2 regions of the Micrococcus sp. KT16 genome follow, and region 1 is predicted to be linked to the other one. Evidence: predicted binding sites of a transcription regulator. Region 1 holds the regulator's gene; the other holds the start of a gene.

Region 1 (9,786 bases):
CCCTCGCCGCGCAGCAGACCGTGGCCCGCCTGCGCGACCGGCTCGAGGACCTCTCGACCTCGGGCGAGATCCTCGTGGGCGGCCCGGCGGCCCAGGCGCTGGACACGAACGTCACCACGCAGCGCGACCTGCGGGTCGTCATCCCGCTGATCCTCGCGATGCTGCTGGTCATCCTCGCGGTGCTGCTGCGCTCGCTCCTGGCACCCGTGCTGCTCGTGGCGGCCACCGTGGTCAGCTTCGGTGCGGCCCTGGGCGTCTCGGCCCTCGTGTTCCGGCACGTGTTCGGCTTCGAGGACGCCGACCCCACCGTGCCGCTGTACGGCTTCGTCTTCCTCGTGGCGCTCGGGATCGACTACACGATCTTCCTGATGACCCGGGCGCGGGAGGAGACCCCGCGGCACGGCACGCGGGCGGGCGTGCTGCGCGCCCTCACCGTCACGGGCGGGGTCATCACCTCGGCCGGCGTCGTGCTGGCGGCCACCTTCGCCGCGCTCGCGGTGATCCCGCTGATGTTCATGGTGCAGTTGGCATTCATCGTCGCGTTCGGCGTGCTGCTGGACACACTGGTGGTGCGCACGCTGCTGATCCCCGCGCTCGTCCGGGACATCGGCCCGCGCGTCTGGTGGCCGGCGCGGGCCGCCTGAGCCCGGACGGCGACAGAGGGCCCGACCGGCGGTGCGGTCGGGCCCTCCGTGCACGCGGGCGCCTCAGGGGCGCGCGGTCACTTCTTCTTCGACTTCTTCGCGTTCGAGGCCGTGGCCTTCTTGGCAGCCGACTTCTTCGTGCGAGCGCCCTGCGGGGCGGGCGCGGCCTGGTCGTCCTTCACCCGGCCCGCGGCGGCGGCCTCCGTGGCCGCACCCGCGCTGCTCAGGCGGCCGTCGTCCGTGGTCAGGAAGGAGCGCATGAACCACTGGAACAGCTCGAGCTGGGCCACCTGGTCGATGAGGATGTCCTGGGTGACCGGGTCGAGGTCCTCGGTGGCGTCGATCGCGGCGCGGTGATCCGTCACGACGCCGTCGTAGACGAGGTCCAGCGCGGCCAGGTGCTCCAGGGTCGTCGCGCGGCCCAGCGTGTAGTCGTCCCACGTGCGGGCGGCCACGAGGGCGCCCGGGGTGCCGGCGGGGGAGACGCCGAGGGTGGCGATGCGCTCGGCGACGACGTCCACCATCGCGCGGACCAGCTCGATCTGTGGGTCGAGCATCTCGTGTACGCCGATGAAGCCCGGACCCACGACGTTCCAGTGGGCGTGCTTCAGGGTGAGCTGCAGGTCGTTGAGGGCGTGCAGGCGACCCTGGAGGATCTCGGCGGTGCGGCGGCCCGTGCTCAGGGACAGGCCCGGGACGGTGTACTCGGCGGCGTTCTTCTCGGCCATGGTGGTGCTCCTTCTCCGTCGGGACGGGCGCGCCGTCGGCGACGCCCCGTGTTCCGCCATTCAACCGCGCGAGACCCGCGCGCTTCCAGGGCCCGGCGCCTGCACCGGGACGGATCAGGGATGGACCCGGGCCCCGGGAATGGATCGCGGACGGCCCGCGTTGACCCTCGCAGAAGCAGAAGTGAGTGAAGTCGACTCAGGTTCACTTGACAGTCCACCGCCCCGGTGGCAACCTGAGTCATGAAGGCTCAAGTCCCTGCGGCGCCGGTGCCCCGGCCCGCGGGTCCGGCCCCCGCTTCACCGTCAGACAGGAAGGACCCCATCATGTCCCGTGCAGTCGGCATCGACCTCGGCACCACCAACTCCGTCGTCGCCGCCCTCGAGGGTGGCGACCCGGTCGTCATCGCGAACGCCGAGGGCGCCCGCACCACCCCGTCCGTCGTCGCGTTCTCCAAGGGCGGGGACGTCCTGGTCGGCGAGGTCGCCAAGCGCCAGGCCGTCAACAACCCCGAGCGCACCTTCGCGTCCGTCAAGCGCCACATGGGCACCGACTGGACCACCGAGGTGGACGGCAAGAAGTACACCCCGCAGGAGATCTCGGCCCGCACGCTGATGAAGCTCAAGCACGACGCCGAGGAGTACCTGGGTGAGAAGGTCACCGACGCGGTGATCACCGTGCCCGCCTACTTCAACGACGCCGAGCGCCAGGCCACCAAGGAGGCCGGCGAGATCGCGGGCCTGAACGTCACCCGTATCATCAACGAGCCCACCGCGGCCGCCCTGGCCTACGGCCTGGAGAAGGGCAAGGAGGACGAGCTCATCCTGGTCTTCGACCTGGGCGGCGGCACCTTCGACGTGTCCCTGCTCGAGGTCGCCAAGGACGAGGACGACTTCGCCACCATCCAGGTGCGCGCCACCGCCGGCGACAACCGCCTCGGCGGCGACGACTGGGACCAGCGGATCGTGGACTGGCTGCTCCAGCAGGCCAAGTCCAAGGGCGCGGACCTGTCCAAGGACAAGATCGCCCTGCAGCGTCTGAAGGAGGCAGCGGAGCAGGCCAAGAAGGAGCTCTCCTCGGCCACCTCCACCAACATCTCGCTGCAGTACCTGTCCGTGACCCCCGAGGGCCCGGTGCACCTGGACGAGCACCTCTCCCGCGCCAAGTTCCAGGACCTCACCAAGGACCTGCTCGAGCGCACCCGCAAGCCGTTCGAGGACGTCATCAAGGAGGCCGGCGTCAAGGTCTCCGACATCGACCACGTGGTCCTCGTCGGCGGCTCGACCCGCATGCCCGCCGTCTCCGACCTGGTGAAGGAGCTGACCGGCGGCAAGGAGCCCAACAAGAGCGTGAACCCGGACGAGGTCGTCGCCATCGGCGCCGCGGTGCAGGCCGGCGTGCTCGCCGGCGAGCGCAAGGACGTGCTCCTGATCGACGTGACCCCGCTGTCGCTGGGCATCGAGACCAAGGGCGGTGTGATGGCCAAGCTCATCGAGCGCAACACGGCCATCCCGACCAAGCGCTCCGAGACGTTCACCACGGCCGAGGACAACCAGCCCTCCGTGTCCATCCAGGTCTTCCAGGGCGAGCGCGAGTTCACCCGGGACAACAAGGCGCTGGGCACCTTCGAGCTGACCGGCATCGCCCCGGCCCCGCGCGGCATGCCCCAGATCGAGGTCACCTTCGACATCGACGCGAACGGCATCGTGCACGTCTCCGCGAAGGACAAGGGCACCGGCACCGAGCAGTCGATGACCATCACGGGCGGCTCCTCGCTGTCCAAGGAGGACATCGACCGCATGGTCAAGGACGCCGAGGCCCACGCGGACGAGGACAGGAAGCGCCGTGAGGCCGCCGACCGCCGCAACCAGGCGGAGCAGTCCGCGTACTCCGTGGACAAGCTCCTGCAGGACAACGCGGACAAGCTGCCCGAGGACGTCAAGACCGAGGTGCAGGCCGACGTCGACGCCCTGAAGGTCGCCCTGGAGAAGCAGGACAACGACGACGAGGTCGCCGCCGCGTTCGAGAAGCTCCAGGCCTCCCAGGTCAAGATCGGCGAGGCCCTCTACGCCCAGCAGGGCGCGGAGTCGGCCGACGCCGGCGCCGAGTCCGCCGCCCCGCAGGACGACGACGAGGACATCGTCGACGCCGAGGTGGTCGACGAGGACGACGAGAAGAAGGCCTGACACCCCGGTGCCGGGGCGGGCGTCCACGCCCGCCCCGCCCGGAGGCCCACGACGCCGGCGGGCCGGCCCGGCAGCGCCCCTGCCGGGCCGGCCCGCCGGCCTTCCCGCACCACCCCCCCGCGCGGCGGACCCGCCGCGCCCACCCGCTTCGAAAGGACACACCATGAGCGCCGACCAGCAGCGTCCGCACGGCTCCTCCGATGCCGAGCGCGGCTCCGAGGAGGAGCCCATCGTGTTCAACGACCGTCGCCGCATCGACCCCGAGACCGGTGAGCCCCGGGTCTCCGCCGAGAGCGCGGCCGAGCAGGCCGAGGACGGCGACGCCCTCGCCCAGGCCGAGCGCATCCTCGACGAGGCCGGCGCGCAGGCAGGGACCGAGGCGCCGCAGCCCGCGGCCTCGGACCGCGAGGCCGAGCTCGAGACCGACCTGCGCCGGCTGCAGGCCGAGTTCGTGAACTACAAGCGTCGCGTGGACCGCGACCGCGACCTGGCCAGGGACGCCGGTGTGGTCAAGGCCGTCACCGCGCTGCTGCCGGTGCTCGACGACATCGACGCCGCCCGCGCCGCCGGCGACCTGACGGACGGTCCGTTCGCCGCGATCGCGACCAAGCTCGACACCGCCCTGGCCGGCCTCGGCCTCGAGCGCCACGACCAGGAGGCGCTGGCCGGCGTCGAGTTCGACCCGGCCGTGCACGAGGCCGTGATGCGCCAGCCGCACGCAGAGGTGCCCGCGGACCACGTGGTCCAGGTCTTCCGCAACGGCTATCTCCGGGACGGCCGCGTGCTGCGCGCCGCCCAGGTGATGGTCTCCGCCGGAGACGAGTGACCCCGTCGGCCTGCGGCCCACCCCGCCGCCGGCCGACCCCCCCTGACCGATGCACACGAGAGGAGGCACCATGGCCTCGCAGGATTGGATGGACAAGGACTTCTACGCGACCCTGGGGGTGTCCAAGGACGCCTCCGAATCGGACGTGAAGAAGGCCTACCGCAAGCTCGCCCGCACCCACCACCCGGACCAGAACCCCGGGGACGAGGCGGCCGAGAAGAAGTTCAAGGAGATCTCGGAGGCGTACGCCGTCCTGAGTGACCCCCAGGAGCGCCAGGAGTACGACGCGATCCGTGCGATGGGCGGCGGCGCCCGGTTCTCCGCCCCGGGCGGTGCCGGCGGCGGCGGCTTCGAGGACGTCTTCGGCGGCATGTTCGGCGGCGGGGGCGGCCCCCGCACCACGCAGTCCGGGCCCGACCTGTCGGACCTGTTCAGCGGGATGTTCGGCGGCGCCGCCGGCCAGACCGGCGGCTTCGGCGACGCCGGCTACCCGCGGCCGCGCCCCACGAAGGGCGCGGACCGCACCGCCACCACCACGATCTCCTTCCGCGGTTCGATCCAGGGCACCACGGTGTCCCTGCGCGCCCCGGACGGCGAGACGATCGAGGTGAAGATCCCGAAGGGCATCCGCGACGGCCAGAAGGTCCGGGCCCGCGGCAAGGGCTCGCCCGGTGCGGCCGGCCGCGGCGACCTGCTGGTCACCGTGCACGTGCGCGAGCACGAGTTCTTCCACCGGGACGGGGACGACCTGCGCATCACCGTGCCCGTCACCTTCCCCGAGGCCGCCCTCGGCGCCACGATCGAGGTGCCCACGCTGGAGCGCCCCGTGAAGGTGAAGGTGCCGGCGGGCTCCCAGTCCGGCCGCGTGCTGCGCCTGAAGGGCCGCGGTGTCGAGCGCGGGACGACGACGGGTGACCTGCTCGTGGAGCTGCACGTCACCGTGCCCACCGAGCTCGACGACGACGCCCGCGCCGCCATCGAGGCCCTGCAGTCCGCCCTGGCCGGCGACGATCCGCGGCGGGAGCTGGCCCGGAAGGCCGCCTGGTGAGCGCCCGCGACGGCGCCGCCCGCGCGGACCGGGGCCGCGAGCCGGGTCTTGACCGGAACGCCCCCGTCTTCGTGATCTCCGTGGCCGCCGAGATGGCGGACATGCACCCGCAGACCCTGCGCCAGTACGACCGGCTCGGCCTCGTGGTCCCCGCCCGCCAGGGCGGACGGCAACGCCGCTACTCCCTGGCCGATGTCGAGCGGCTGCAGACCGTGCAGGCCCTGAGCCGCGAGGGCATCTCGCTGGAGGGCATCCGCCGCGTGATCGCGCTGCAGCGCGAGGTCGAGCAGCTGCAGGACACCGTGGTCGAGCTGGCGGCCCAGGTGGACCGCCTCCACCACGCCTCCCGCCTGGCCCGCGTCTTCACCGTGGGCTCCGGCGGCGACGTCTCGGCCCGGTACGCCGACCGGATGGCCGCCCGCCGCCAGGCCGCGGCACGGACCGAGGCCGACGCCGCGGGCCAGGCCTCCCCGGGTGTCCTGCGGACGCTGCCCTCCGGCGGTGCCCGCCCCCGACGGGTCCTCACGTGGCAGCCCGAGCAGGACTGAGCCGGGCGTCGTTCGGGGTGGCCGCACGGTCCCGCGTCCGGGAGCGGCTGCGCGCCGACATGGCCCGGCGCGACGGCCTGGGCCGGCGGGCCCGCAGCGCCCTGGACGGGATCGTCCACGCCCTCAAGCCGGAGGGCATGGACCCGCACCTGCCCGCCCGGCATCTGCTGGACTACGTCCTCGACGGCCCGGACGGTCCGCGCGCGGTGGTCGCCGCGGGAGACCCCGCGACCGCCACCCACCTGACCTGGCTCGTCTCCGGCATGGGCATCCGCCCCCAGACGGCCATGTGGGGGACGGCCCGGGAGGCCGCCCACCTCGCCGCCGCCCAGCGCGCCGCCGGCGCACCCCGCCCGGTCGTCATCGCGTGGCTCGGCTACCCCGCGCCCACACCCTGGCGGGTGGTGCTCGACGGCCCCGGCCGGCGCGGCGGCGCGATGCTCGCCGCGGATGTGCGGGCCTGGTGGGAGTTCATGCGCCACGGGCCGGGGGAGGACGACGCCGCCGCCCCGGCCCTGCGCGCCCGCGGGACCGCCGTGCACGGGGCCATGGAGGCCCACTCGTACGGCTCGCTGGTGGCCGCGCACGCCCTGCGCCTGCTCGCGGACCGGGGCCTGCAGCCCGACGACGCCGAGGCCCCGTGGCCGGCCGAGCGTCCCGTCGAGGCCCTCGTGGTCTCGGGCGCGGTCGGCCTGCCCGCCGCCCTGGCAGCCCGGGCCGCGCACCTCGGCCTGCGGTCCGGACGGGTGTTCCGCGCCCTGGCCCCGGGCGACCTCCTCGCCCGGGTCGGCCGTGCGGTGGGCCGTCGTCGGGACTGGACGGACGCCGCCGTGCTGCCGGTGGCCCCGCGGCCCGGCCTGGCGGGGGCCGGCGTCCGCGGCCACCACACGGCCCGCTGGTCGCCGACGGCCCCCGGGGACGCCCCGAGGGGCTACCGGGACGCCGGGTCCGTGACGCTCGCGGCGACCGCGCGGGTGACCGCCGGCCTGCCGCTGCCGCCCGTCCCGGACGGCGCCGACCCGGCCGGGCCGGTCGCCCCGGCCTGAGCGGCCCCGTCGGGCCCCGTGCTCAGCGGCGGCGGTACGCCAGGTCGAACACAAGGCGTCCGGCCCGCTGGGACTTCGCCTCGAAGCTCGTGATCGGCCGCCCCTCGAACCGGGGCGCCCAGCCGCCTTCGTGGTCCACGGGGTCCGCGGCCGCCGCGCCGGCCCGCGCCTCACCCAGGCCGGCCCGCAGCGGGCGCTCCTCCTCGGCCGCGCGCTCCCAGCCCGCGGGCAGCGGCTGGGCGCCCACCTCGGTCTCCCTGCCCTCGCGGCGCACCCGCGTGAGCGGGGAGTCCTCGCCGGCGGCGCGCCCGGGGAAGAGGTTCTCGAACTCCGGGTGCGCCTCGAGCACCTCGCGCATCTGCACGGCGTAGCCCGACCAGTCCGTCGCCAGCCGCAGCACCCCGCCGGGGGCGAGCACCCGCGCCACGCGGTCCGCGAAGGCGGGGGAGACCAGGCGGCGCTTGTGGTGCCGCTTCTTGTGCCACGGGTCCGGGAAGAACACCCACACCTCGGCGACGGAGCCGGGCGTGAGCAGGGCGTCCAGCAGCTCGGGGGCGTTGGCCTCCACGGCGCGGACGTTCTCCAGGCCCTGCTGCTCCATGCGCGTCATGAGCGCGGCCAGGCCGGGCACGTAGACCTCGACGGCGAGCACGTTCCAGTCCGGTCGGTCGGCGGCGGCCTGCGCCGTGGACTCGCCCAGCCCGGAGCCGATGTCCACGAGCAGGGGGGCCTCGCGTCCGAACACCCCCGCCCAGTCCAGTCGGGCCTGGGCGTCCACCGAGGTGGCTCCGCGGCCGCGGGGCACATCCACGAGGACCCGCTCCGCCTGGCGGTCCCACACCGCCTGCCGCCCCGCGTTCAGGCGCGCACCGCGCCGGACGAAGGAGACCGGCTCCCGTCGGACGAGGGCGGGGTCCTTGTCCCGATTGTGGTCGTGCGCGTGGACGCGCTCGGCGGGCGGCGGGACGGCGTCGGGGTCGGGTGCGTCCGGGCGGGGGCGGGGGAGGTGCTCAGTCATCGCCCCGATCCTGCCACGGCCGTGCGTCGACGGCGCCGACCGCGGTCGCCGCCGGCGCCCGGCGCCGGGGTCAGGGGGTGCCGCTGGAGCGGTCTCCCGACGTGGGCGGCGCGGGCGCCGAGGCCGTCGTGGCGGTCGGCTCGGGCGCGGACTCGGTCGGGTCCGGCGCGGGGTCCGTGGCCGGCGCGCTCGTGGACGGACCGGACGGGCTCGGGGACGTGGGGGTCGGCGTCGCGGAGGTCGGCGACGGGTCGGGGGTGCTCGGCGTCGGACTGCCGGATCCCGTGCCCGACGGCGAGGACGAGCTGGCGGGCGACGTCGGGGAGGACGGCGTGGCCGAGCCGGTGGACGTGGGGACCGAGGAGGACGGGGCCGTGCTGCTCGGCACCGTGCTGCTCGGCACCGGGGTGGTCGCGCTGGGCGTCGGGGCCGCCGTGTCGGCGGGTGCGGACGGGGGCGGCACGGGTGCGTCGGTGGCCTCCTGCGTCCGCGAGGACGTCTCGGGCTCCGGCTCGGGGGCGGGCTCCGGCTGCTGCTCCTCGAGGGTCGGGGTGGAGCGGTCCGGCAGACGCAGGTCGGCGGGGGCGGAGGCGGCGTCCGCGGCGACGTGGCCCAGGTCGGACAGCCAGGGGGCTGCCGTGTCCCGGGGGATCCGCACCGTCAGCACACCCGCTGCGGCCGGCGCCATGGACGCCTGGTCCGCCTCGAGCATCAGGCTGCCGTCCGGCAGGAAGACCACCGCGTCCCAGACGCGACGGTTCTCCACCTGCTCCGGCGCGTCGACCGCCGAGTCCAGGCGCGAGCGGATCACGTCCGGGTCGTTGGCCATGCGCTGGCGCACCTCGGCGCGGAACGCGTCCCAGCCGTCGGAGGTGAAGAGATCGGCGGTCTCGAGCACGCGGTCCTCGCGGGCCGAGTACCAGATCACGTGCGAGGTGGACACGGAGTCCGTGCCGCGCCGTTCCGTGGCGAGCAGGCGGGCCGCGGCGATGTCCTCCGCCACGACGGCGAGCTGCGGCTGGATCTCCAGGCGCGGGTCCGCGCTGGGGTCGGTGTCCCGGCGGTACTGGTCGATCTGGGCGCGCACGGCCCCGGCCATGGCCTCCGTCCAGGCCGGCGCCCCGGGCACCTGCAGCCACGCCCCGTGGTGGTCCGGGTCCTCGCCCTCGAGCACGGCAACGCTCGCATCCGGCACCCTCTCGAGGTCGTGCGAGGGGACCTCGACCGTGAACGGGGCCATGTCCATGGACGGCAGGGCGGAGGCCGCCGTCGTGGCGGGCGCAGGCTCGGGCTGCGGCTCGGTGCGAGCACAGGCGCTCAGCGCCACCAGGGCGACGGCGGCCAGGCCGAGGGCCGCGCGGCCACGGCGGGGGGAGGGCAGGACGGGACGCATGCGATTCACTTCCGGTGGTCGGAGGACTCCAGGATGGCCTCGACGCGGGCGGCCATCTCGTCCGCTGTCGGCGGGCGCCAGTCCGGGTCGTTCCGGCGGCGGGCGTCGCGGCGCAGGCGCAGGACCACCCAGATCGCGAGGAAGGCCAGGATCAGGACCAGGACGATGTTGGAGAAGACGTCCGCGTACTCGGAGATGACGTGGAACCGCTCCCCGAGCGCGTAGCCGCCGTAGACGAAGATCGCGTTCCAGATCAAGGAGCCCAGCGCCGTGAACAGGGTGAACTTCGCGAGGTTCATCCGCTCGATGCCCGCGGGGATGGAGATCAGGGAGCGGAACACGGGGACCATG
Region 2 (9,786 bases), 240 kb from region 1:
AGACGTGCTCGTTGACGTTGCTCGGCGGGGGGGTCGATCGGGACTCCACGGGGCCTCCTCATCAAGTCAGGCCCTCGGCGCGGCCTGGCAATTCTCTGTGAGTTTCACCGTATCAAGTGATCTGGATCACCAGAAGGCGACCCCATCTCGGCGACGGCCCACCCGCCCGGCCCCGCCCGGCCCCGTTCACGCCTCCCGCGCCGACTCCTGCCGACGACGGCGCAGCTCGTCCTCCTCCACGCCCGCGACCAGTTCCGGGGCGGCCAGGGGCCGGGGCGCGGACTCGAGCGTGCGGATGTCCGGCGTGGGGGCCAGGCCCGGGTCGGCGTCGCGGAGGCGCCGGGCGGCGGGGAGCACGCGCGATTCGACGTTGCCGACGAGCTGGTTGTAGCGGTCCACGGTGGTCTTGAGGGAGCCGCCCATGCGGTCCAGGTGGGTGCCGAGCGTGCCGAGGCGCTCGTAGAGGTCCTTCGCGCTGGCCACCACGGTGTGGGCGTTCTCGGCCAGGGTGTCCTGCCGCCAGGCATAGGCCACGGACTTCAGGGCGGTCAGGAGGGAGACGGGGGCGACGAGCGCGACGTTCCGCGAGAACGCGTGGTCCAGCAGCCCGGGGTCCGCGTCCAGGGCCGCGGCCAGGAGCGACTCTGCGGGCAGGAAGCACAGGACCAGCTCGGGGGAGTGCTCGAGGCCGGTCCAGTAGGACTTCGCGGAGAGCTGGTCCACGTGGCGGCGCACGGCCGCGGCGTGCTGGGCGGCCAGCGCCTGGCGCCGCTCGTACGCCTCCTCGCCGGGCTCGTCCGCGAGGGCCTCGGCGGCCAGCGCGTCCCCGATGGGGGCCTTGGCGTCCACGGCCATGGCCTTGCCGCCGGGCAGGGACACCACGAGGTCCGGGCGGAGGCGCTCGCCGTCCTTGCCGGACAGCGTGGCCTGCTCCGTGAAGTCCACGTGGTGGAGCATGCCTGCCGCCTCGACGACCCGCCGGAGCTGCGCCTCGCCCCAGTGGCCCCGCGCGGAGGTGGACTTGAGCGTGGCCATGAGCGACGTGGTCTGGTTCAGCAGGTCCCGGTCCGTGGCCGCGGCGGCGCGGAGCTGCTCCCCGAGCCGGCCGAACTGGGACGCCCGATCCCGTTCCAGCACGCTCACCTGCTCCTGGAGGGCCGCCAGCCGCTGGCCCAGCGGGGCGAGCGTGGACATCACCTGGGACTCCGCGCGTCGGCGTTCGGCGTCCTCGGCGCGCGCGGCCGTGAGCGCGCGCTGCTCCGCCCGGGCGGCCGCGAGCTCCTCTCGCGCCCCCTGGTGCTCGGTGCGCAGCGCGGCCAGCTCGGCGTGGGCCCGGCGGGCATCTTCACCGCCGCCGGCCGCCCGGCGCCACATGAGCCACGCACCCAGCAGGGCGCCCAGCACGAGTCCGAGGGTGAGGGCGAGCAGCAGGCTGAGGATCTCCATGCCCCCACCCTCGCAGGCTGCACGGACACGGTAGGCCGCGGCGCGCCGTCGTCGTGGTGGGCGGCTCAGCCGAAGAGCGGGTTGGGGCCGTTGGCCACGACCTGCGGGTCGCCGTCGACGCGGGCGGCGATGCCCGCCGCGGCGACGCCGGGCAGATACGGGAAGACCATGCGGGTCGAGGCCAGGGCGGCGGCGTCGAAGGCCTCCACCGCGACGGCCGGGCGGGGCCCGTCCGCCGTCTCGATCTCGCCGTCGAACACGGCCACCGCCCGGGTGGGGCGCGGGCTGATCTTCGCGACCGTGGCGGCCGCCTGCTCGGGCTCGAGGTCCGGGTGCTCCCACATGCCGCGCTGGCCGTCGGCGGTGACGGCGAGGATCGTCGGGGCGAACACGGACTGCCGGCCGAGCGTGTCGAACACGTGCTCCACCGCGAGGCTGATCAGCGGCAGCAGCTCGCCGCCGGGAGGCGTGGGGGTCGGTCCGGTGGGCGTCGGGGTGCTCATGGGGCCGAGGCTACCGGCCCTGTCCGACGGCGCCCACCCGCGCCTAGCGTGAGCCCATGCAGCTCACCATCGCCCCCGGGGACATCACGGCCACGCGCGCGGACGCCGTCGTCAATGCCGCCAACTCCACCCTGCTCGGCGGCGGAGGCGTGGACGGCGCCATCCACCGGCGTGGCGGTCCCGAGATCCTGGCCGAGTGCCGCCGCCTGCGCGAGACCGACCTGCCGGAGGGGCTGCCCGCCGGCCAGGCCGTGGCGACGACGGCGGGGCGCCTGCCCGCGCGCTGGGTCATCCACACCGTGGGCCCGGTGTGGGCCAAGACGATCGACAAGTCCGACACCCTCGCCTCGTGCTACCGCGAGTCCCTGAAGGTGGCGGCCGGGCTCGGCGCCCGGACGGTCGCGTTCCCGGCGATCTCCGCGGGGATCTACGGCTGGCCCATGGAGGACGCGGCGCGGATCGCCGTCGAGACCTGCCACGCGATGGCGGACGAGGTGGGCGGCACCGTGGACGAGGTGCTGTTCGTGCCCTACGGCGAGACGGCGGAGGCCGCGTTCCGTGCGGCGCTCGAGCATCTCACCTGAGCGCCTCCGCTGAACCGCCCCTACAGCCACCCTCGATCGCGCGCGACCGTCGCGGCCTCGCCGCGCGTGCTGGTGGCCGTCTTGCCGATCGCCGCGCTCAGATGGTTGCGCACCGTGCCCGCCGAGAGGTGCAGGCGCCCGGCGATCGCCCGGACGGAGGCCCCTGTGAGCGCTTCGCGTAGCACGTCGACCTCCCGCGGGGTCAGCGGGCTCGGCCCCGCCGCGAGGGTGTCCACCGCGAGCGAGGGATCCACCACGCGCTCACCGCGGGCCACCGCGCGCACGGCGTCGGCGAGCTGCTCGGCCGGGGTGTCCTTGACCACGAATCCCCGGGCCCCGGCGGCCAGGGCCCGCTCCAGGTAGCCGGGGCGGCCGAAGGTCGTCACCATCAGCACGGCGCAGTCCAGGCCGCGGTCCCGGATCCGGCGCAGGGCCTCGAGCCCGTCCACTCCGGGCATCTCGATGTCCAGCAGCGCGACGTCCACGTCATGGGCCTCGACCGCGTCCGCCACCTCGTCCCCGGAGGCGGCCTGGGCGACGACGGTCAGGTCCGGCTCGGTGTCCAGGAGGGCGGCCAGGGCGCCGCGCACGAGCGCCTGGTCGTCGGCCAGCAGCAGGCGCAGCGGAGCCCCGGGCCCGCGACCGGCCGAGGGCGGCGTCGCCGGGGACGGGGCCGGGGCGGCTGACTCACTCATGCGTCCATCCTGCCCTCGGCGGCGGGCAGCACCCCGCGCGCGGCCTCCAACGTGCTCCCGCCCCAGTGCACGGCCACGCCGGTGCCGGCCCCGCCCAGCCCCCGCCCCACCTCGAGGCGTGCGCCCTCCGCGGCCGCCCGCTCGGCGAGGGTGCGGGGGCCCACGCCCGCCGCGACGGAGGCCGGCAGTCCGGCGCCGTCGTCGAGCACCGCCACGTGGTGGGCGTCCAGGCTGATGCGCACCCGGCGGGCCCCGGCGTGGCGGAGCACGTTGGTCACGGCCTCGCGCACGATCCAGGCGGCCAGGGCGCGGCGACGCTCCGGCACCTCGGTGACGGCGCCGGGCGGCGGGGCCTCGACGGCCATCCCGGCGTCCCGCAGCGCCCCCACGGAGAGGGAGAGCTGCCCGCCCAGCTCCGGGGCGGCGAGCTCGGCGACGGCGGCCCGCGCCTCGGCGAGGGCCGTGCGGGACAGGGCGATCACCTCGGCGGCCTCCTGCTTGGCCCGGGCGGGGTCCGTGTCGATCAGCCGGTGCACGAGCTGGGTCTTGACGTTGATGGTGGTCAGGGAGTGGCCCAGGATGTCGTGCAGATCCCGGCCGAGCCGCTCCCGCTGGCCGGCGAGGTCGAGTTCATGCGTCATCTCCACGACCCGGTCGTCCCGGGCGATGGCCAGGCGCATGCCCACCAACACCACCAGGAGGACGGCGAGGTTGCCCAGCACGACGGGCAGGGCCGGATCGCCGGGGAAGAACAGCAGCCCGGTCGCCAGCGCCGCGGCCATCGTGGCCCCGGCGCCGATCAGGCCCACGCGGAGCCGGTGGGGGAAGAGCCACGTGGCCACGAGGAAGGGGGAGTAGAGCAGGGCGTGGACGCCCAGGATCCGGGTCAGCACGGCCAGGCACCCGGCGAGCACGAGCCAGGTGAGGACCGCGTTGGCCCAGGCCGGCCACGCGCGCACCGGGCGCGGCACCACGAACGCGGCCAGGTAGACGAGGATGAAGACCACGATGGCCGCCACCCCCAGGATCGCCTCGCCCCGCCCGTCCCCGGGAGTGAACGCCCGGCGGAGGAGCTCGACGAGGACGAAGCCGAAGCTGATGAGCCACACCCCGGCGAACCCCAGCGTGGACGGCCACAGGTGCAGCGGCAGGACGGCGGGGTCGTGCTCCGCCGTGCCGACCGTCGGGCGGGCCGGCGCCGGGGATCCGCCGGCGGGGCTCACGCGCGGGCCGTCCGGGAGCGGGAGGCGAGCAGGCAGACCACCGCGAACACGGCCGTCCAGGCCAGCAGGTTCACGATCGGCAGCCACAGCGGGTCCGCGGCGGCGGCGGGTTCCGTTCCCATCGTTGCCCTCTCTCCCTCCATCTGCGGCCATCGGGCGAGGGCGCCGGCCCCGTACACCGGAGTGAAGCGCCCGATGTCCAGCATGATCCCCGAGAGCGGGACGAAGAGGTTTCCGAGGAAGCCGAACACCACCAGGATGCCCGACGCCGCGGACACGGCGGCCTCCGAACGGAAGAGCAGGGCGGCCGCCAGGCCGAACAGCGCGAACGGCAGCGAGGACACCAGGGCGAGGGCGCCCGTCGCGAGCCAGCGCAGCGGGCCGTCGAGCTCCGCGCCCGTGAGTGCGCCCGCGGTGAGCACGGCGAGCACGGGCAGGGCGGCGATGGCCAGGGCCACGAGGCACTTGCCGGCGAGGTAGGCGCCCGGGGTGAGCGCGGTCAGGGAGAGCTGGCGGCCCCAGCCGGACTGGCGCTCGACGGCGGCCGAGCCGGCGATCGAGGTGGTGGCCATGACCGCCCCGTACACGACCATGCCGGTCATGGTGTACGCGGACACGTTCCCGTGGCCGACGGGGCGGTCTCCCCAGTCGGAGAGCGCGCCGAACATGAGGTAGAGCGCCACGGGGAGGACGACGATGAAGAACGAGCCCTCGATCATCCGCACGTTGCGGACGAACTCGCGGCGTGCGTAGCCGAACAGGCGGCCGGGGGCGGTGATGGTCGTGCTCATGCGAGGGACTCCTGCGGCTCGGAGGGTGCCGGCTGGCCGGCGTCGGTCAGGGAGAGGAACACGTCGTCGAGGGAGGCGTGGGTGATCGCCAGGTCCTCGACGAGGCGCTCGTTCAGCAGGTGACGGGCGACGTCGTCGCCGGTGACCGAGCCCCCGGCGGGGACGCGCACGCGCAGGCGGCCGGGGGAGAGGTGCTGTGGTTCGAGCTGGACGGCGTCCTGCGGCAGGTCCAGGGCGGTGGCGAGGCGGGCGGGCGCGTCCGGATCGTCTCCGCCGCCGGCCCAGCGGCCCGTGAGGGTGACGGACCCGCCGGTGGCGAGCTCGGCGGGCGTGCCGTCCGCGTGGATCCGGCCCTCGCGCATCAGGACGATCCGGTCCGCGAAGTCCTCGGCCTCGGGGAGGAAGTGGGTGGCGAACACGATGCTGCGGCCCCGGTCCGCCTCGGCGTGCATGGTGTCCCAGAAGTCGTGGCGGGCGCGGACGTCCATGCCCGCGGTGGGCTCGTCCAGGATCAGCAACTCGGGGTCGGTGAGCAGGGCCAGGGCGAAGCGCAGCCGCTGGCGCTCGCCTCCGGAGCACTTCTTCACGCGGCGACCGGCCAGCCCGGTGAGGCCAGCGCGCTCGAGGGCGGCGGGCACGCCGATGTGGCGGCGGTGGCAGCCGGCCACCATGGCCACGGTCTCGCGCACGCTCAGGTCCTCCAGCAGGCCGCCCGTCTGCAGCACCGCGCCCACCCGGCCCTCGCGGACGGCGGCGACGGGGTCGGAGCCGAGGACGCGGACCGTGCCGTCCGAGGGCGGGCTGAAGCCCAGGGCCATGTCCAGCAGCGTGGTCTTGCCGGCGCCGTTGGGCCCGAGGAGGGCGAGGACTTCGCCGACGGGGACGGTGAGGTCCACGCCGTCCACGGCCCGGACCGGTCCGAAGCGGCGGGTGAGTCTCCGGGTTGCGAGTGCGGGTGCGTTGCTCATGGCTACAGCCTCGCCGCGGGGCGCGCCTCGCGGGAGCGGCAGACGTCAGGAATGCGCCATGACGGATGTCATGGGTGGGGCCCGCCGAGGCGGGCGGGCCGTCCTCCAGAAAGTTGAGCGGAGTTCACGCAGAATTATGGAATAGGTTCGCCGGGCGTGCTGTTGTGGTGATCAGACGCCGCGGTGTCAGCGGCGCCCACCCGACTCCCGAGGAGAGTGAACCGACATGACCCGTCCCATCGATCCGTTCCGTGAGATGGAGCGTCCCTTCCGTGAGATGGAGCGTCTGGTGAACGGTCTGACGACCCGCGCGACCGGCACCGTGTCCATGCCCATGAACCTGTACCGCGAGGGCGACGTCTTCGTCGCCGAGGTCGAGCTGCCCGGCGTCGACCCGGCCTCTATCGACGTGGACGTGGAGGAGCGCACCCTCACCGTCCGCGCCGAGCGCAAGGAGGACCCGGCCCGCGAGGACCGCCGCTGGCTCACCCGTGAGCGTTCCGCCGGCACCTTCGCCCGCCAGCTCACCCTGGGCGAGGGCCTCGCCCTCGACCGCATCCAGGCCGACTACAGCGACGGCGTCCTGACCCTCACCATCCCGGTGGCGGAGCAGGCCAAGCCCCGCAAGATCTCCATCACCCACGGCGGTGCTGCCCCCGTGGCCGGGCAGACCGTGGAGGGCGAGACCGCCGAGACCACCGGCGAGTGACCGGCCTCTGACGGAGCCGCACACGGCGCCGGCATGACCGGCGCGCGGTCCGTCCCCCGAACGCAGATGCGGCGGGCCCCCACCGGGGGCCCGCCGCATCTGCGTGGCGGTCAGGCGCGATCGGCCAGGATCAGCTGCGCCGCCTTCTCACCGATCATGAAGCACGTGATGTTGGGGTTCACGGTCACGTGCTCGGGCATCACGGAGGCGTCGGCCACGCGCAGACCCGTCACGCCCTTGACGCGCAGGCGGGCGTCCAGGGGGCTCATGGCGTCGTCGTCGGCGCCCATGCGCACCGAGCCCACCGGGTGGTACACGGTGTTGTGGGTGCGGCGCACGTAGTCGGCGATCTCCTCGTCCGTCTGCGCCTGCTCGCCCGGGGCCAGCTCACGCCCCGCCCACGCCGCCATCGCCGGCTGGGAGACGATCTCCCGGGCCAGCCGGATGCCGGCCACCGCGACGGCCATGTCATGGCCCTCCGGGTCGGTGAAGTAGCGCGGGTCCACGGCCGGCTTGTCCCGGTAGTCGTTGGAGCGCAGGCGCACGGTGCCGCGGGACTTGGCGTCGGGAGGGCCCGGCGGCCCTGCGGTCTCGGCTGTCGTCCTCTGGTCGGCAGACACGGGTGTGCTTACTGTCGACGGGGTCTGGGCGGCCCGTCCACCCTACGGATCGGTCATCTGGACGGGGATGCGTGCTGGGCGGTGCGGGTCTCTGGGTTCCGTGGGCACGCCGGGCTGGGGCTGCCGGGCCCCGTGGCCGCCGGGCCTCTGGGTTCCGTGGGCAGGAGAGCGAAGGTTTCTGCCCCCGGAAGGGAAAACCCTGCCGGTTCTGCCCCCGGAACAGGGGAGAGCGCGCTTTCTGCCCACGGAGCGGGCGGGGCTGCTGGTTCTGCCCACGGAACGGGGCCGGTGCGGGACGCCTCCGCCGCGGCGGGCCCGCCGGTAGACTGCCGGACTGTGGCTTTGACTATCGGATTCGTGGGACTGCCCAACGTGGGCAAGTCGACCCTGTTCAACGCGCTGACGCGCCAGACCGTGCTCGCGGCGAACTACCCGTTCGCGACGATCGAGCCGAACGTGGGCGTGGTGAACCTGCCGGACGAGCGGCTGCCCCAGCTGGCCGAGATCTTCGGCTCCGAGCGGATCCTGCCGGCCACGGTGTCCTTCGTGGACATCGCCGGCATCGTGAAGGGCGCCTCCGAGGGGGAGGGCCTGGGCAATCAGTTCCTGGCGAACATCCGCGAGGCCCACGCGATCGCCCAGGTGGTGCGCGCGTTCGACGACGGCGACGTCGTCCACGTGGACGGCAAGGTGGACCCGGCCTCGGACATGGAGACCATCAACACCGAGCTGATCATCGCGGACATGCAGACCGTGGAGAAGGCGATCCCGCGCGTCGAGAAGGAGGTCAAGGGCAAGAAGAAGGAGCCCGCCGACCTCGAGGCGCTCAAGGCCGCGCTCGCGGTGCTGGAGCGGGGCGAGACGATCTTCGCCGCGAAGGACAAGGACAAGCTGGACATGGACCGGCTGCGGGAGCTGAGCCTGCTCACCGCCAAGCCGTTCATCTACGTGTTCAACTCCGACGAGGGTGTGCTGGGGGACGAGGCCAGGCAGCAGGAGCTGCGCGATCTGGTGGCCCCCGCCCAGGCCGTGTTCCTAGACGCCAAGCTCGAGTCCGACCTCGTGGAGCTCTCCGAGGAGGAAGCCGCCGAGATGCTGGAGATGGCCGGGCAGGACGAGTCCGGGCTGGACCAGCTGGCCCGCGTCGGCTTCTCCACCCTCGGCCTGCAGACGTACCTGACGGCCGGGCCGAAGGAGACGCGTGCCTGGACCATCCCCGTCGGCGCGACGGCGCCCGAGGCCGCCGGCGTCATCCACACCGACTTCCAGCGCGGCTTCATCAAGGCCGAGATCGTGAGTTTCGACGACCTGGTTGCCGCTGGCTCCATGGCCGATGCCAAGGCCGCCGGCAAGGTGCGCATGGAGGGCAAGGACTACGTGATGAAGGACGGCGACGTGGTGGAGTTCCGGTTCAACGTGTGACACCTGCATCGGCAGGGCTAGCGAGAGAAGGCGAAATATGAGTGCCACGCACACCAAGATCTACTTGCCCGACCGATTCGATATGATGCGCGATAGGGTGGACTGGAATGCGTTCGTTGACCCAGTTGATGCCGCCCTAGAAATGATTGATGGACAGTTTGATGATTTCGAGAGCTCAGGGCACGGATCGCTGGTAATTCTGCGTGGCCAAAGTGGTGCGGGTAAGACCACTTTTCTGACGACGATCCCCCTGTTCAGGCCCGGAGTGCAAGTCGAGCGCCTCCAATATGGTGAAGATATTGGCTCTTCACTCCGTCAAATCCCTGAGGGCGACGCCCAGCGAATTGTGATCGTCGAAGGACGAGAGGCTGTCGGCAAGGTGTCGGACAGCGAGATTGAGCATGGGCTTCATGGGATCAACTCTTTCTTAAGAGAAGATCCTCGCGGCGCGCGCATGTTAATTGTCTGGCCTACTAATACTGACGACTTGGCCGACAAGCTTGCCACAGTGGCCGACCAGATCGGGGCAAGTTCCTTGATCGGGACCGATGAGCCTGTTTTTAACTTCTCCGGTCCTCCTAAGTCTGACTGGCCTCGTATCGTAGCTCGCACTGTAGCGTCACTTAATCTAGGTGCTCAATTGACTGCCTATGGCATTTCCAGCGACGATATGGATGCACTCCTCGAGGAATCCAACTCCTTGGGGCACCTAGTCAGAGCTGTGCGAAAGCGTGCAATTAAGAACACGGGTCAAGTGGGCTCGCTGATGAAGGCCTCTCCTGCGCGAGTATGGTCGATTGTGGTTTCCGCCTCGGATAATGAAAA

The links. Region 1 encodes HspR, which represses chaperone genes until heat shock. Its sites were predicted from a motif close to AAGTTGAGTCNNNNNGACTCAACTT; they were not measured.
Region 2: DE149_RS00540 (Hsp20/alpha crystallin family protein) is a predicted target of HspR. The motif match lies at 6,321-6,345, and genes of this name have one in related genera.

The regions. Positions count from the first base shown of each region.
Region 1 covers NZ_QNRG01000001.1:363,771-373,556, reverse strand. The annotation lists gene DE149_RS01760 (MMPL family transporter) at 1-644, shown strand, start outside; gene DE149_RS01755 (Dps family protein) at 722-1,372, opposite strand; gene dnaK (molecular chaperone DnaK) at 1,697-3,556, shown strand; gene DE149_RS01745 (nucleotide exchange factor GrpE) at 3,720-4,382, shown strand; gene DE149_RS01740 (J domain-containing protein) at 4,453-5,430, shown strand; gene DE149_RS01735 (heat shock protein transcriptional repressor HspR) at 5,427-5,978, shown strand; gene DE149_RS01730 (alpha/beta hydrolase) at 5,957-7,024, shown strand; gene trmB (tRNA (guanosine(46)-N7)-methyltransferase TrmB) at 7,047-8,042, opposite strand; gene DE149_RS01720 (hypothetical protein) at 8,113-9,435, opposite strand; gene DE149_RS01715 (DedA family protein) at 9,441-9,786, opposite strand, start outside.
Region 2 covers NZ_QNRG01000001.1:120,710-130,495, reverse strand. The annotation lists gene DE149_RS00580 (DASS family sodium-coupled anion symporter) at 1-49, opposite strand, end outside; gene DE149_RS00575 (DNA recombination protein RmuC) at 187-1,446, opposite strand; gene DE149_RS00570 (hypothetical protein) at 1,512-1,949, opposite strand; gene DE149_RS00565 (O-acetyl-ADP-ribose deacetylase) at 2,006-2,533, shown strand; gene DE149_RS00560 (response regulator transcription factor) at 2,554-3,228, opposite strand; gene DE149_RS00555 (sensor histidine kinase) at 3,225-4,451, opposite strand; gene DE149_RS00550 (ABC transporter permease) at 4,448-5,242, opposite strand; gene DE149_RS00545 (ABC transporter ATP-binding protein) at 5,239-6,210, opposite strand; gene DE149_RS00540 (Hsp20/alpha crystallin family protein) at 6,437-6,919, shown strand; partial or broken gene DE149_RS00535 (GMC oxidoreductase) at 7,030-7,482, opposite strand; gene ychF (redox-regulated ATPase YchF) at 7,876-8,961, shown strand; gene DE149_RS11580 (ATP-binding protein) at 8,999-9,786, shown strand, end outside.